DNA from 3 places in the Viridibacterium curvum genome. Region 2 is predicted to be linked to each of the others. Evidence: predicted binding sites of a transcription regulator. Region 2 holds the regulator's gene; each other region holds the start of a gene.
The links. Region 2 encodes FNR, which switches genes on or off when oxygen is low (the NO sensors DNR and NnrR bind a similar motif). Its sites were predicted from a motif close to TTGANCTAGNTCAA; they were not measured.

Region 1: a site for FNR is predicted at 1,791-1,804, ahead of ABEA02_RS06630 (ribonucleoside triphosphate reductase). Genes of this name have one in related genera too.
Region 3: a site for FNR is predicted at 1,608-1,621, ahead of ubiU (ubiquinone anaerobic biosynthesis protein UbiU). Genes of this name have one in related genera too.

The regions. Positions count from the first base shown of each region.
Region 1 covers NZ_BAABLD010000007.1:54,685-57,962, forward strand. Annotated here, with positions in the region: gene ABEA02_RS06630 (ribonucleoside triphosphate reductase) at 1-1,711, opposite strand, end outside; gene ABEA02_RS06635 (ATP-binding cassette domain-containing protein) at 1,843-3,278, opposite strand, start outside.
Region 2 covers NZ_BAABLD010000001.1:99,173-102,450, reverse strand. Annotated here, with positions in the region: gene hemN (oxygen-independent coproporphyrinogen III oxidase) at 1-1,268, opposite strand, end outside; gene fnr (fumarate/nitrate reduction transcriptional regulator Fnr) at 1,397-2,131, shown strand; gene ABEA02_RS00500 (universal stress protein) at 2,250-2,699, shown strand; gene ABEA02_RS00495 (hypothetical protein) at 2,715-2,951, opposite strand; gene ABEA02_RS00490 (FixH family protein) at 2,966-3,278, opposite strand, start outside.
Region 3 covers NZ_BAABLD010000027.1:9,061-12,338, reverse strand. Annotated here, with positions in the region: partial or broken gene ABEA02_RS20070 (hypothetical protein) at 1-18, opposite strand, end outside; gene ABEA02_RS20065 (oligogalacturonate lyase family protein) at 296-1,459, opposite strand; gene ubiU (ubiquinone anaerobic biosynthesis protein UbiU) at 1,656-2,678, shown strand; gene ubiV (ubiquinone anaerobic biosynthesis protein UbiV) at 2,685-3,278, shown strand, end outside.

The DNA.
Region 1 (3,278 bases), on a different contig from region 2:
CCGGTAGCTGCGAGGAGTTGGTGTAGTAGGGCTGATCCTTGCTGCCGGCTTGCAGGATGTCGGGCCAGCGCTTGCGGTCCTCCTTGGCGAAGCGGTAGGTCGTGCCTTCGGCAGGCGTGGCTTCGAGGTTGTAGAGGTGGCCCGTTTCTTCCTGGAACTCGGTCATGCGACCGCGGATGTGGTTGAGCAGGCGCAACGCGAAAGCCTCCCCCCAGCGCGTCGTGATGTCTTCGCGGTCTGCCGTGAAATTACGGATCATCTCGTTGATGCCATTCACGCCCAGCGTGCTGAAGTGATTGCGCAGCGTACCGAGGTAGCGCTTGGTGTAGGGGAAGAGACCCGCATCGATGAGTTGCTGGATGATCTGACGCTTCACCTCCAGGCTGTCGCGGCCGAGTTCGAGCAGGCGGTCGACGCGTGCAAAGAGCGCGGTTTCATCGCCCTGACACAGGTAGCCGATGCGTGCGCAGTTGATTGTCACCACACCCAGCGAGCCGGTTTGCTCGGCCGAGCCGAACAGGCCATTGCCGCGCTTCAAGAGCTCGCGCAGATCAAGCTGCAGGCGGCAGCACATGCTGCGCACCATGTTCGGTGTGAGCTCGGAATTGAGGAAATTCTGGAAGTAGGGCAGGCCGTACTTGGCCGTCATCTCGAACAGGCGATTGGCGTTGTCGCTATCCCAGTCGAAATCCGGCGTGATGTTGTAGGTCGGGATAGGGAAGGTGAACACGCGACCAAACTTGTCACCCGCCGTCATCACGTCGATGTAGGCGCGGTTGATCATGTCCATTTCGGCCTGCAGCTCCCCGTAGCTGAAAGGCATCTCTTCGCCGCCGATGTAGGGAATCTGCTCGCGCAGATCTTCCGGGCACACCCAGTCGAAGGTCAGGTTGGTGAAGGGGGTCTGCGTGCCCCAGCGGCTCGGCACATTGAGGTTGTAGATCAGCTCCTGGATGCACTGGCGTACTTGCGCGTAGGACAGATTGTCCTTGCGGATGAAGGGCGCGAGATAGGTGTCGAAAGAGCTGAAAGCCTGCGCGCCGGCCCATTCGTTCTGCAGCGTGCCGAGGAAGTTCACGATCTGGCCGACCGCCGAGCCGAGGTGCCTGGGCGGTGCAGACTCCACCTTGCCGGGCACGCCATTGAAGCCCTCGGTGAGCAGGGTGCGAAGCGACCAGCCGGCGCAGTAGCCGGACAGCATGTCCAGATCGTGGATGTGCACGTCACCTTCGCGATGCGCTTCGCCGATCTCCCTGGCGTAGACATGGTTGAGCCAGTAGTTGGCGATCACTTTGCCGGAGACGTTGAGGATCAATCCGCCCAGCGAATAGCCCTGGTTGGCGTTGGCATTGACACGCCAGTCGCGGCGGTCGAGGTATTCGTTGATGGCGTGCTCGACGTCGACAACGGTCTTGTGGTCGGTGCGCAGGCGGGCACGCTGTTCGCGATAGACGATGTAGGCGCGTGAGGTGCGATACCAGCCGGCGGCCATCAGCGAGATCTCCACCGTGTCCTGCACGCGCTCGATGGTGGGCACCAGCTCGCCCTGTGCGCTGAGCCGGTCGACCACGAGGCGCGTGATGCGCTCTGCTTCCGAAGGCTGGAACTCCCCGCTGGCCTGGCCCGCCTTGGCGATGGCGGCCTCGATCTTGGCCGCATCAAAGGTCAGCAGACGGCCGTCACGCTTGATGACTCCTGTCAATCCGGGCATCGCTATCTCCTACTAGATATAGTTGTTTGCGTCGTTGTGACGCCTATATCTAGTAATCCATGGCGATGGGGTGCCCGGTTTGACCGAGGTCAATTCCGCGCCGCCGGGGATGCGCCGACGCTATCGACGAATCAGATTTCGCCGATCTCTTCGAGCTCGGTCTGGATCTCCAGCCAGCGCTCTTCGCTCTGATCGATGCTGGCGGCGAGCTCGCCCTGGCGCTTTAGGAAGCCCTGCAGTTGCGCGCTGTCACCGCTCGCATACAAGGCAGGGTCGGCAAGACGTTCGTCGAGCAACTTCTTCTCGCCCTGCCAGCCTTGCAGTTTGCGTTCGAGCTGTTCGAGCTCCTTGAGCAGCGGGCGACGGCGTTGCAGCTTCGCTTGCCGGTCGGCGGCTGCATCGGCGCGTGCTTGCAGGCGGCTGGCCTTATCGGCAGCAGCGTCCTGATCGATGCTGGCGGCGGTCTGTGAGGCGCGGCGTGCGTCCAGCCATTGCAGGTAGTCGTCAAGGTCGCCATCGAAGGGCTGGGCCTTGCCATCGGCGACCAGCAGAAAGTCGTCGCAGACGGTGCGCAGCAAGGCGCGATCATGACTGACGAGGACCATGCTGCCTTCGTATTCCGACAGCGCCAGCGTCAGTGCGTGGCGCATTTCGAGGTCGAGGTGGTTGGTCGGTTCGTCAAGCAGCAGCAGATTGGGTTTGTGGCGGATCAGCAGGGCCAGGGCGAGGCGGGATTTCTCACCGCCGGAGAAGGGACCGACCTTGGCATCGACCTGTGCGCCACGGAAGTCGAAGCCGCCAAGGTAGTCGCGCAGATCCTGTTCGCGCGTCATCGGCTCCTGACGGATGAGGTGCTGCAGCGGGCTCTCGTCGGGGCGCAATTGTTCGAGTTGGTGCTGGGCGAAGTAGCCCAGCTGCACACCCTTGCCGAATAGCGCTGTCCCGCTTTGCGCAGCAAGGTCGCCAGCGAGCAGCTTGATCAGCGTGGATTTGCCGGCGCCATTGGGACCCAAGAGGCCCAGCCGCGCGCCGGGGCGCAGTTCGAGCTTGAGCTTGTCGATGATGACCTTGTCACCGTAGCCCAGGCTGACTTCCTTGAGCGTGACCATGGGGTCGGGCGCGCGATCAGGCTCGGGAAAGCTGAACGAGAAGGGTGTGTCGACGTGCGCAGCGGTGACACGTTCCATGCGCGCGAGCGCCTTGATGCGGCTCTGTGCCTGGCGGGCCTTGGTGGCCTGGGCGCGAAAGCGATCAATGTACTTCTGCAGGTGCGCAACTTCGCGTTGCTGCTTGGCGAACATGGCCTGTTGCTGCGCGAGTTGGGCGGCGTGCTGGTCTTCGAAGCTGTCGTAGTTGCCGGTGTAGAGCGTGAGTTTCTGAGCGTCGAGGTGGGCGATGTGGGTCACGCAGGCATTCAGGAAATCGCGATCGTGCGAGATCAGTACCAGCGTGCCGCGATAGCTGAGCAACCATTTTTCGAGCCAGATGACGGCGTCGAGGTCGAGGTGGTTGGTCGGTTCATCGAGCAGCAGCAGGTCTGAGCGGCACATCAGTGCCTGCGCGAGAT
Region 2 (3,278 bases):
AGTCCCGCATCTTCAAGCGGCCGCAAAGCCGCAATCTCATACGCGAATGTTTCACGGAAGTTGATGCCAAAAGCTTGCTCTATCGCCTCCAGCGACAATTCGAAGTGACACATCAGCGACTGGATGATGGCGTGGCGCATCATGTCATCACTACTCATCACCCACCCGCGCATCACTGGCAGATCGCCACGGTCGATTGCTGCGTAGTACTGGGCAAGATCCTTCTCGTTCTGGCTGTAGGCGCCGCCGACACTGCTGATGGCAGAAACACCAAACGCCAGCAGATCACACTCGGCATGCGTGGAATAGCCCTGAAAGTTGCGGTGCAGGCTGCCACGCCGCTGGGCGACCGCCAGTTCGTCGTCGGGGCGGGCAAAGTGATCCATGCCGATATAGACGTAACCCGCCTCGCCCAGCTTCTCGATGGCCAGCGCGAGCAAGGCCAGCTTTTCCTCCGGCGCCGGGAGCTGCCCGGCATCAATACGCCGCTGCGGCATGAACCGCGCGGGCAAATGGGCATAGCTGTACAGCGCCAGGCGATCCGGCTGCATCTCCAGCACTGAATCGAGCGTATTGGCGAAACGTGACACATCCTGCAAGGGCAAACCGTAGATCAGGTCCATGCTCACCGAGCGGAAACCGTTGGTGCGCGCCGAATCAACCACACTACGCGTCTCTGCGATGCTCTGTACCCGGTTGACTGCCATCTGCACCAGCGGATCGAAGTCCTGTACACCGATGCTCATGCGGTTGAAGCCTTCATCTGCCAGCAGGGCGACCTTGTCGTTGCTGACCTTGCGCGGATCAATCTCGATCGAGTACTCGCCATCCCGCTTGAGCTGGAAGTGCTCGCGGATGGCACGCATCAGACGCACGATCTCGCGACCATCGAGAAAAGTCGGCGTGCCGCCGCCCCAATGCATTTGCGAAACCTGGCGCGAACCGGACAGGAAGGCCGTCTGCATCGACATTTCGCGATCAAGATACGAAATGTAGCGGTCCGCAAGCGAGCGGTCTTTCGTGACGATCTTGTTGCAGCCGCAGTAGTAGCAGACGGTATTGCAGAACGGGATATGGAAATACAGGGACAGCCCTCGCTCGATGCCGCCCAGAACGCCGTCGCTGGCGCGACGGGCCAGATGCTGCTCCAGCGCGGTCGAGTCGAAAACATCGACAAACCTGTCTGCAGTCGGGAATGAGGTATAACGAGGACCCGGCAGGTCGTAGCGCCGGATCAGGTCGGGGTTGAAACTAATATTCTTCGGCATGCTGCGGCCTCTGTTACGATCATCTGTATCGGACCTTTGCAGAGTTTCCAGTCTGAAACTTTGATGACGATCAAGAGACTTGATAGCTATTGCCAATAAGCTCCTGATCAGCAACGCAGGAAAGCAAAATGGATCAGCAAATCATCCCCATCACCGCGAACAACATGCGTACCGCATGTTCCCAGTGCAACCTGCGTGAGCTCTGCCTCGCCGTCGGACTCGAAGACGACGACCTGCACAAGCTCGACAGCCTGGTGGCACGCCGCAAGATCAAGCGTGGCCAACCGCTCTACCGCGCAGGCGATCCCTTCAACGCGCTCTACGCCATCAAGATCGGCTTTTTCAAGACCGACATCCTCACCGAGGAAGGTCTCGAACAGGTCACCGGCTTCCAGATGGCGGGCGAGATCCTCGGTCTGGATGGCATCAGCAACGACACCCACGTCTGCAACGCCACCGCGCTGGAAGACAGTGAAGTCTGCGTCATGCCCTATGACCAGCTTGAGGTGCTTTCACACGAGATCCGCTCGCTGCAACGCGAGTTCCACAAGTTCATGAGCCGCGAGATCGTGCGCGACCAGAGCCTCATGATCCTGCTCGGTTCGATGCGCGCCGAAGAACGCATCGCCGCTTTCCTGATCAACCTGTCGCAGCGCATGAAGCTGCGCGGCTACTCCTCGTCCGAATTCCACCTGCGCATGACGCGCGAGGAAATCGGCTCCTACCTCGGTCTCAAGCTCGAAACGGTCAGCCGCGCCTTCTCGCGCTTCCACGACGAAGGGCTGATCGGCGTGCAGCAGAAGCACATCCGCATCCTGGATGGCGACGGTCTGCGCAAACTGCTGGACCACAATAACTGCTGACCCCCGCCCCGGGTTTTACCTGCATCAAACATGCCCGCCGCCATGCGGGCAGGATGCCTTGCCGGGGTCTAGCATGAACCATGGGTTCCCTCATGGTTTCATGCAGGAGGTAAGCATCATGTACAAACACCTGCTCGTACCGGTCGATGGCTCACCCCTGTCGGCCCACGCAGCCAGCAAGGCCGTTGCCTTTGCTCAATCACTCGCGGCACGCATCACGTTTCTGCATGTGCAGCCGGACTATCCGCTGCCCATCGTTGGTGAAGGCGCCCTCATTGCGCCGGAAAGCCGCGACGATTTCCAGCGCGACACCCGTGAAATGGCCGAAACCATTCTCGGCAAGGTACGCGCCGAAGCTGTCGCCGCTGGCCTGATCGCCGAGACGCACACCGACATCAGCGACACGCCCTGGCAAATGATCATCGACACGGCCTCCAAGGCCGGCTGCGACCTGATTTTCATGGCTTCGCATGGCCGGCGTGGGCTAGCTGGCCTGCTGATCGGATCCGAGACACACAAGGTGCTGACCCACACCACCATCCCGGTACTGGTGTACCGCGAAGCCTGAATGAGTGCCGCGTGATCAGTGCGGCTGATTGATGTCGTCGCGACCGCGCGCAAAGAAAAGCGTTGCCCAGCTTGACGCCGCGCAAAGCACCCAGAATGCAAAGAAACCAGTCGAATAGGTCGCAATCCGCGATGCATGCACCGGCTCGCCCAAGAGGTAAAGCGTTTGCGGATCGATGAGCGTGAAGAAGACCACCTCTGCCACGCCTGCGGCGAGAAATGACGGCCAGAAAATCAGGATCAAGCGGCGCATTCGGCCCTCCTGTGTCAGGGCGCTGTGACGACAGATGCCGTAGCGGGCGTACGCGGCAACAGCTCAGTGCCTGTGGCAGGCAACTGCACGCCGGCACTGAGACGCCAGCTGCGCATGGCGTCCTCAAGAATCACTGTGCGCAGCCCGCTGCCCTGCAGCACGAGCTCGCCCCGATAGGCAGCCCCCGTGCGCTTCAGTACCACCTGCTGGTCACCGCCCTGCCGCGTTGGATGGCTCAAGGTGAGGCGCAATTCGGTGGGCAGCGTCACACCATCCTTGCCGCTGAGGCTCACCTGCGCCATGCCATCGACCACGTCGAGACTGGCT
Region 3 (3,278 bases), on a different contig from region 2:
GATGAGTTTCTTTTGCATTGAATTGCTCCTCATGGATTGAAGATCGGGCCTTGTTGTACCAGGCGGCCGCCCGGCACTCCCGTTTTTCCACCTCTCGAACCGAGAAGTTGCGGGCCATTCTGGCAAAGCGCCGACGCACGGAGCAAGGCAGGGCGCAATTTGACAGGGTGGGCAGCCCTGCTTTGTTGTGTTCACGCAACACACTTGGGTTGGCGCAACGCACAACAACCGGCAACCCCAAGCCAGAAACGACAAAGGCCGCTCTCGCGGCCTTTTTTAATCAACGACTTGAAACTCAAACTGGCAAATCTGCCAGATACAGCGCGGGTTCACCCTCGAAGTCTGAAGTAAACAGCACGCGCTTGTCGTCCGGCGTAAAGGAAGGGTGCGGGTGAGTCACCTGACGGTCCTCCTTGTAAACCTTCCAGGAAGTGCTGTGCTTGCAGATCTGCTTCGTGGTCTTATTTTTGAGATCGAACAGGTACAGGAACGGATCATTCTCGTGCGTGTGCGCAGCCGTGTCCTGCACATCCGGCGGCGTGTCGCAACCGTCACCTACCGCGAGCGAGCCGTCGTAGTTGGAATAGAGGTGCGAACAAGGCGGCATGGTGAGCAGCTCTTCGTTCTTGAGCGTCACGGGGTCGGCGGAACAGATCCAGCGGTCGGAACTACCTTTCTTGTAGGAGACGTAGAGCATCTTCGAGCCATCCGGAGTGAAGAACTCGTGCGTACAGGCTTCGCCTTCCTCGTGTTCCTTGACGCAGCGAACGTTGGTGCCGTCTTCATTGACGAACCACATGCGCGCATCGACGAGATCGTGCGGCCCCTCGTGGCAGTAAGCCACGGTGTTGTCATCGAAGGGGCGATAAAGCGGATGCCCCATCCACTTGGCCTGCTCGTAAATCACGGTACTGGTGCCCGTGGCGATGTCGATCTTGACGAGACGGCAACGCGGCTTCTTGTGGAACTGGACAGCGAATTCTTCCCAGGTCTTGAGCGGCAGCAGGTCGCCTTCGACCACTTCGATGCCGACCAGCTTGGTACAGGCCGAGTTGGCTACCCAGGTGCCATAGCCTTTGTAGCCCTGCGGAACGGTGTAGAGGACTTCCTCTTCCAGCGAGTCAAGCGCTACACGGCGCAGCTCGCGGCCACCCTTCACGTAATAGAGGTACTTGTCGTCCGGTGACAGGAAGTTACCGAAGGTGTTATCGACCTTGCCCTTGCCCTCGGTGAGCTGGCGGGCTTGCTGGGTTTCGAGGTCGAGCAGGTAACTGTTCCAGCTGCCGTTGTCGAAGAGCGCACCGAACAGGAGCTTCTTGCCGTCGTTGGTGAAGCACTTCTGATAGAAGTAGTTGCGATGGCAGGTCACATCGACAGGCGTCAGGCGGGTAACACGGGCACCGGTGTCGGAGTCGGTGAAGTCTTGGAATTTGAGCTGGATGATGTCGCCCTTGGCCATGGGTCAGTCTCCTGGATGTTGCGCGGGTTGAAACAGCTGCGCCGCAGTGCAGCGATGTAGGAAGGTATTTCGGCAGAAAAACGGGAGCCTTTAATTGTACGCGAACGCTCTGCAGCAAGGCGCCGAATTGCTGCAAGGCAGCCATGGCTTGATCCGCAGCAAATAAGGCAGCTCGCACCGCCGCTAGCCTCCCCAGATGCTTACCGCCAGCACGACCCTGCCCCCCCGGCTGATCTGCCCTGCGGGCAGTCTGCCCGCCCTCAAAGCCGCCATTGACCACGGCGCTGACGCGGTTTATCTGGGCCTGAAAGACGCCACCAATGCCCGCAACTTTACGGGGCTGAACTTTGATGCACGCACAGCTCGCGAAGGAGTCGACTACGCCCACCGCCGCGGCCGGCAAGTACTCCTGGCGATCAACACCTATGCCCAGGCCGGAGAGGAGGCACGCTGGCGGGCCGCCGTCGATGCGGCAGCGGAGCTTGGTGTGGATGCCGTGATCCTCGCCGACATGGGATTGCTGGACTACGCCACACGCATCCACCCCACGCTGCGGCGACATCTGTCGGTGCAGGCATCCTGCACCAGCTACGAAGCTATCAACCTCTGTCGCGACCTTTTCGGCATCCAGCGTGCCGTGCTGCCGCGTGTGTTGACCCTGGCGCAGGTGGCGCACGTCATCCAGCACACGACGGTGGAGATCGAGGTTTTCGGCTTCGGCAGCCTGTGCGTGATGGTCGAAGGACGCTGCCTGTTGTCGAGCTACGCCACAGGCGAATCGCCCAATACGGCAGGCGTCTGCTCACCTGCGAAGGCCGTGCGCTGGACTGAAACGGCGCGCGGCACCGAGGCACGTCTGTCGGGCGTCCTCATCGACACCTACACCAAAGGCGAAGCCGCCGGCTACCCCACGCTCTGCAAGGGTCGCTTCGCCGTCAATGGCGAAACCTACTACGCGCTGGAAGAACCCACCAGCCTCAACATTGTCGAGGCTTTGCCCGAGTTGCTGCGTATCGGCGTCGCCGCAATCAAGGTAGAGGGCCGGCAACGCAGTCCGGCCTATGTCGCTGAAGTTACACGCACCCTGCGGGCAGCCATCGACGCAGCCATCGCTTCGCCCGAACGCTTCAACGCCAAACCGGCCTGGCAGCAAGCGCTGGGCAAGGTCTCCGAAGGCCAGCACGTCACCCTCGGCGCCTATGCGCGCCCCTGGAAGTAAACAACGATGAAGCTCAGCCTCGGCCCCCTGCTCTACTTCTGGCCACGCGAACGCGTACTGGCCTTCTACCGTGAAGTCGCCGGCTGGCCCGTCGACGTGGTGTACCTCGGCGAGGTCGTCTGCAGTCGCCGCCAACTGCTGCGCCTCGAGGACTGGCTGAGTATCGCGCAAGAATTGCGTGCAGCCGGAAAGGAGGTCGTCCTGTCCTGCCAGACCCTGCTGGAATCCGAGAGCGAGCTGCGCAACCAGCGGCGCATCACCTCCAGCGCAGACTTCAGGGTCGAGGCCAACGACATGGGCGCTGTCGGCTTGCTGCGCGGCAAGCGCTGGATTGCAGGCACGCACCTCAACCTGTACAACAACACCAGCCTGACGCTGATGCACAGTCTGGGTGCCTGCCGCTGGATTCCCCCACTGGAGATATCCGCAGCACGCCTTGCTGTTGTGCTGCAGGGCATGCCTGCCGGAATGGAAACGGAGGTCTTCGCCTGGGGGCGCCTGCCACTGGCCTTCTCGTCGCGCTGCTTCACGGCACGCCACTTCAACCTGAAAAAGGATGACTGCCAGTTCCGCTGCAAGGAGTACCCGGACGGCATGCCA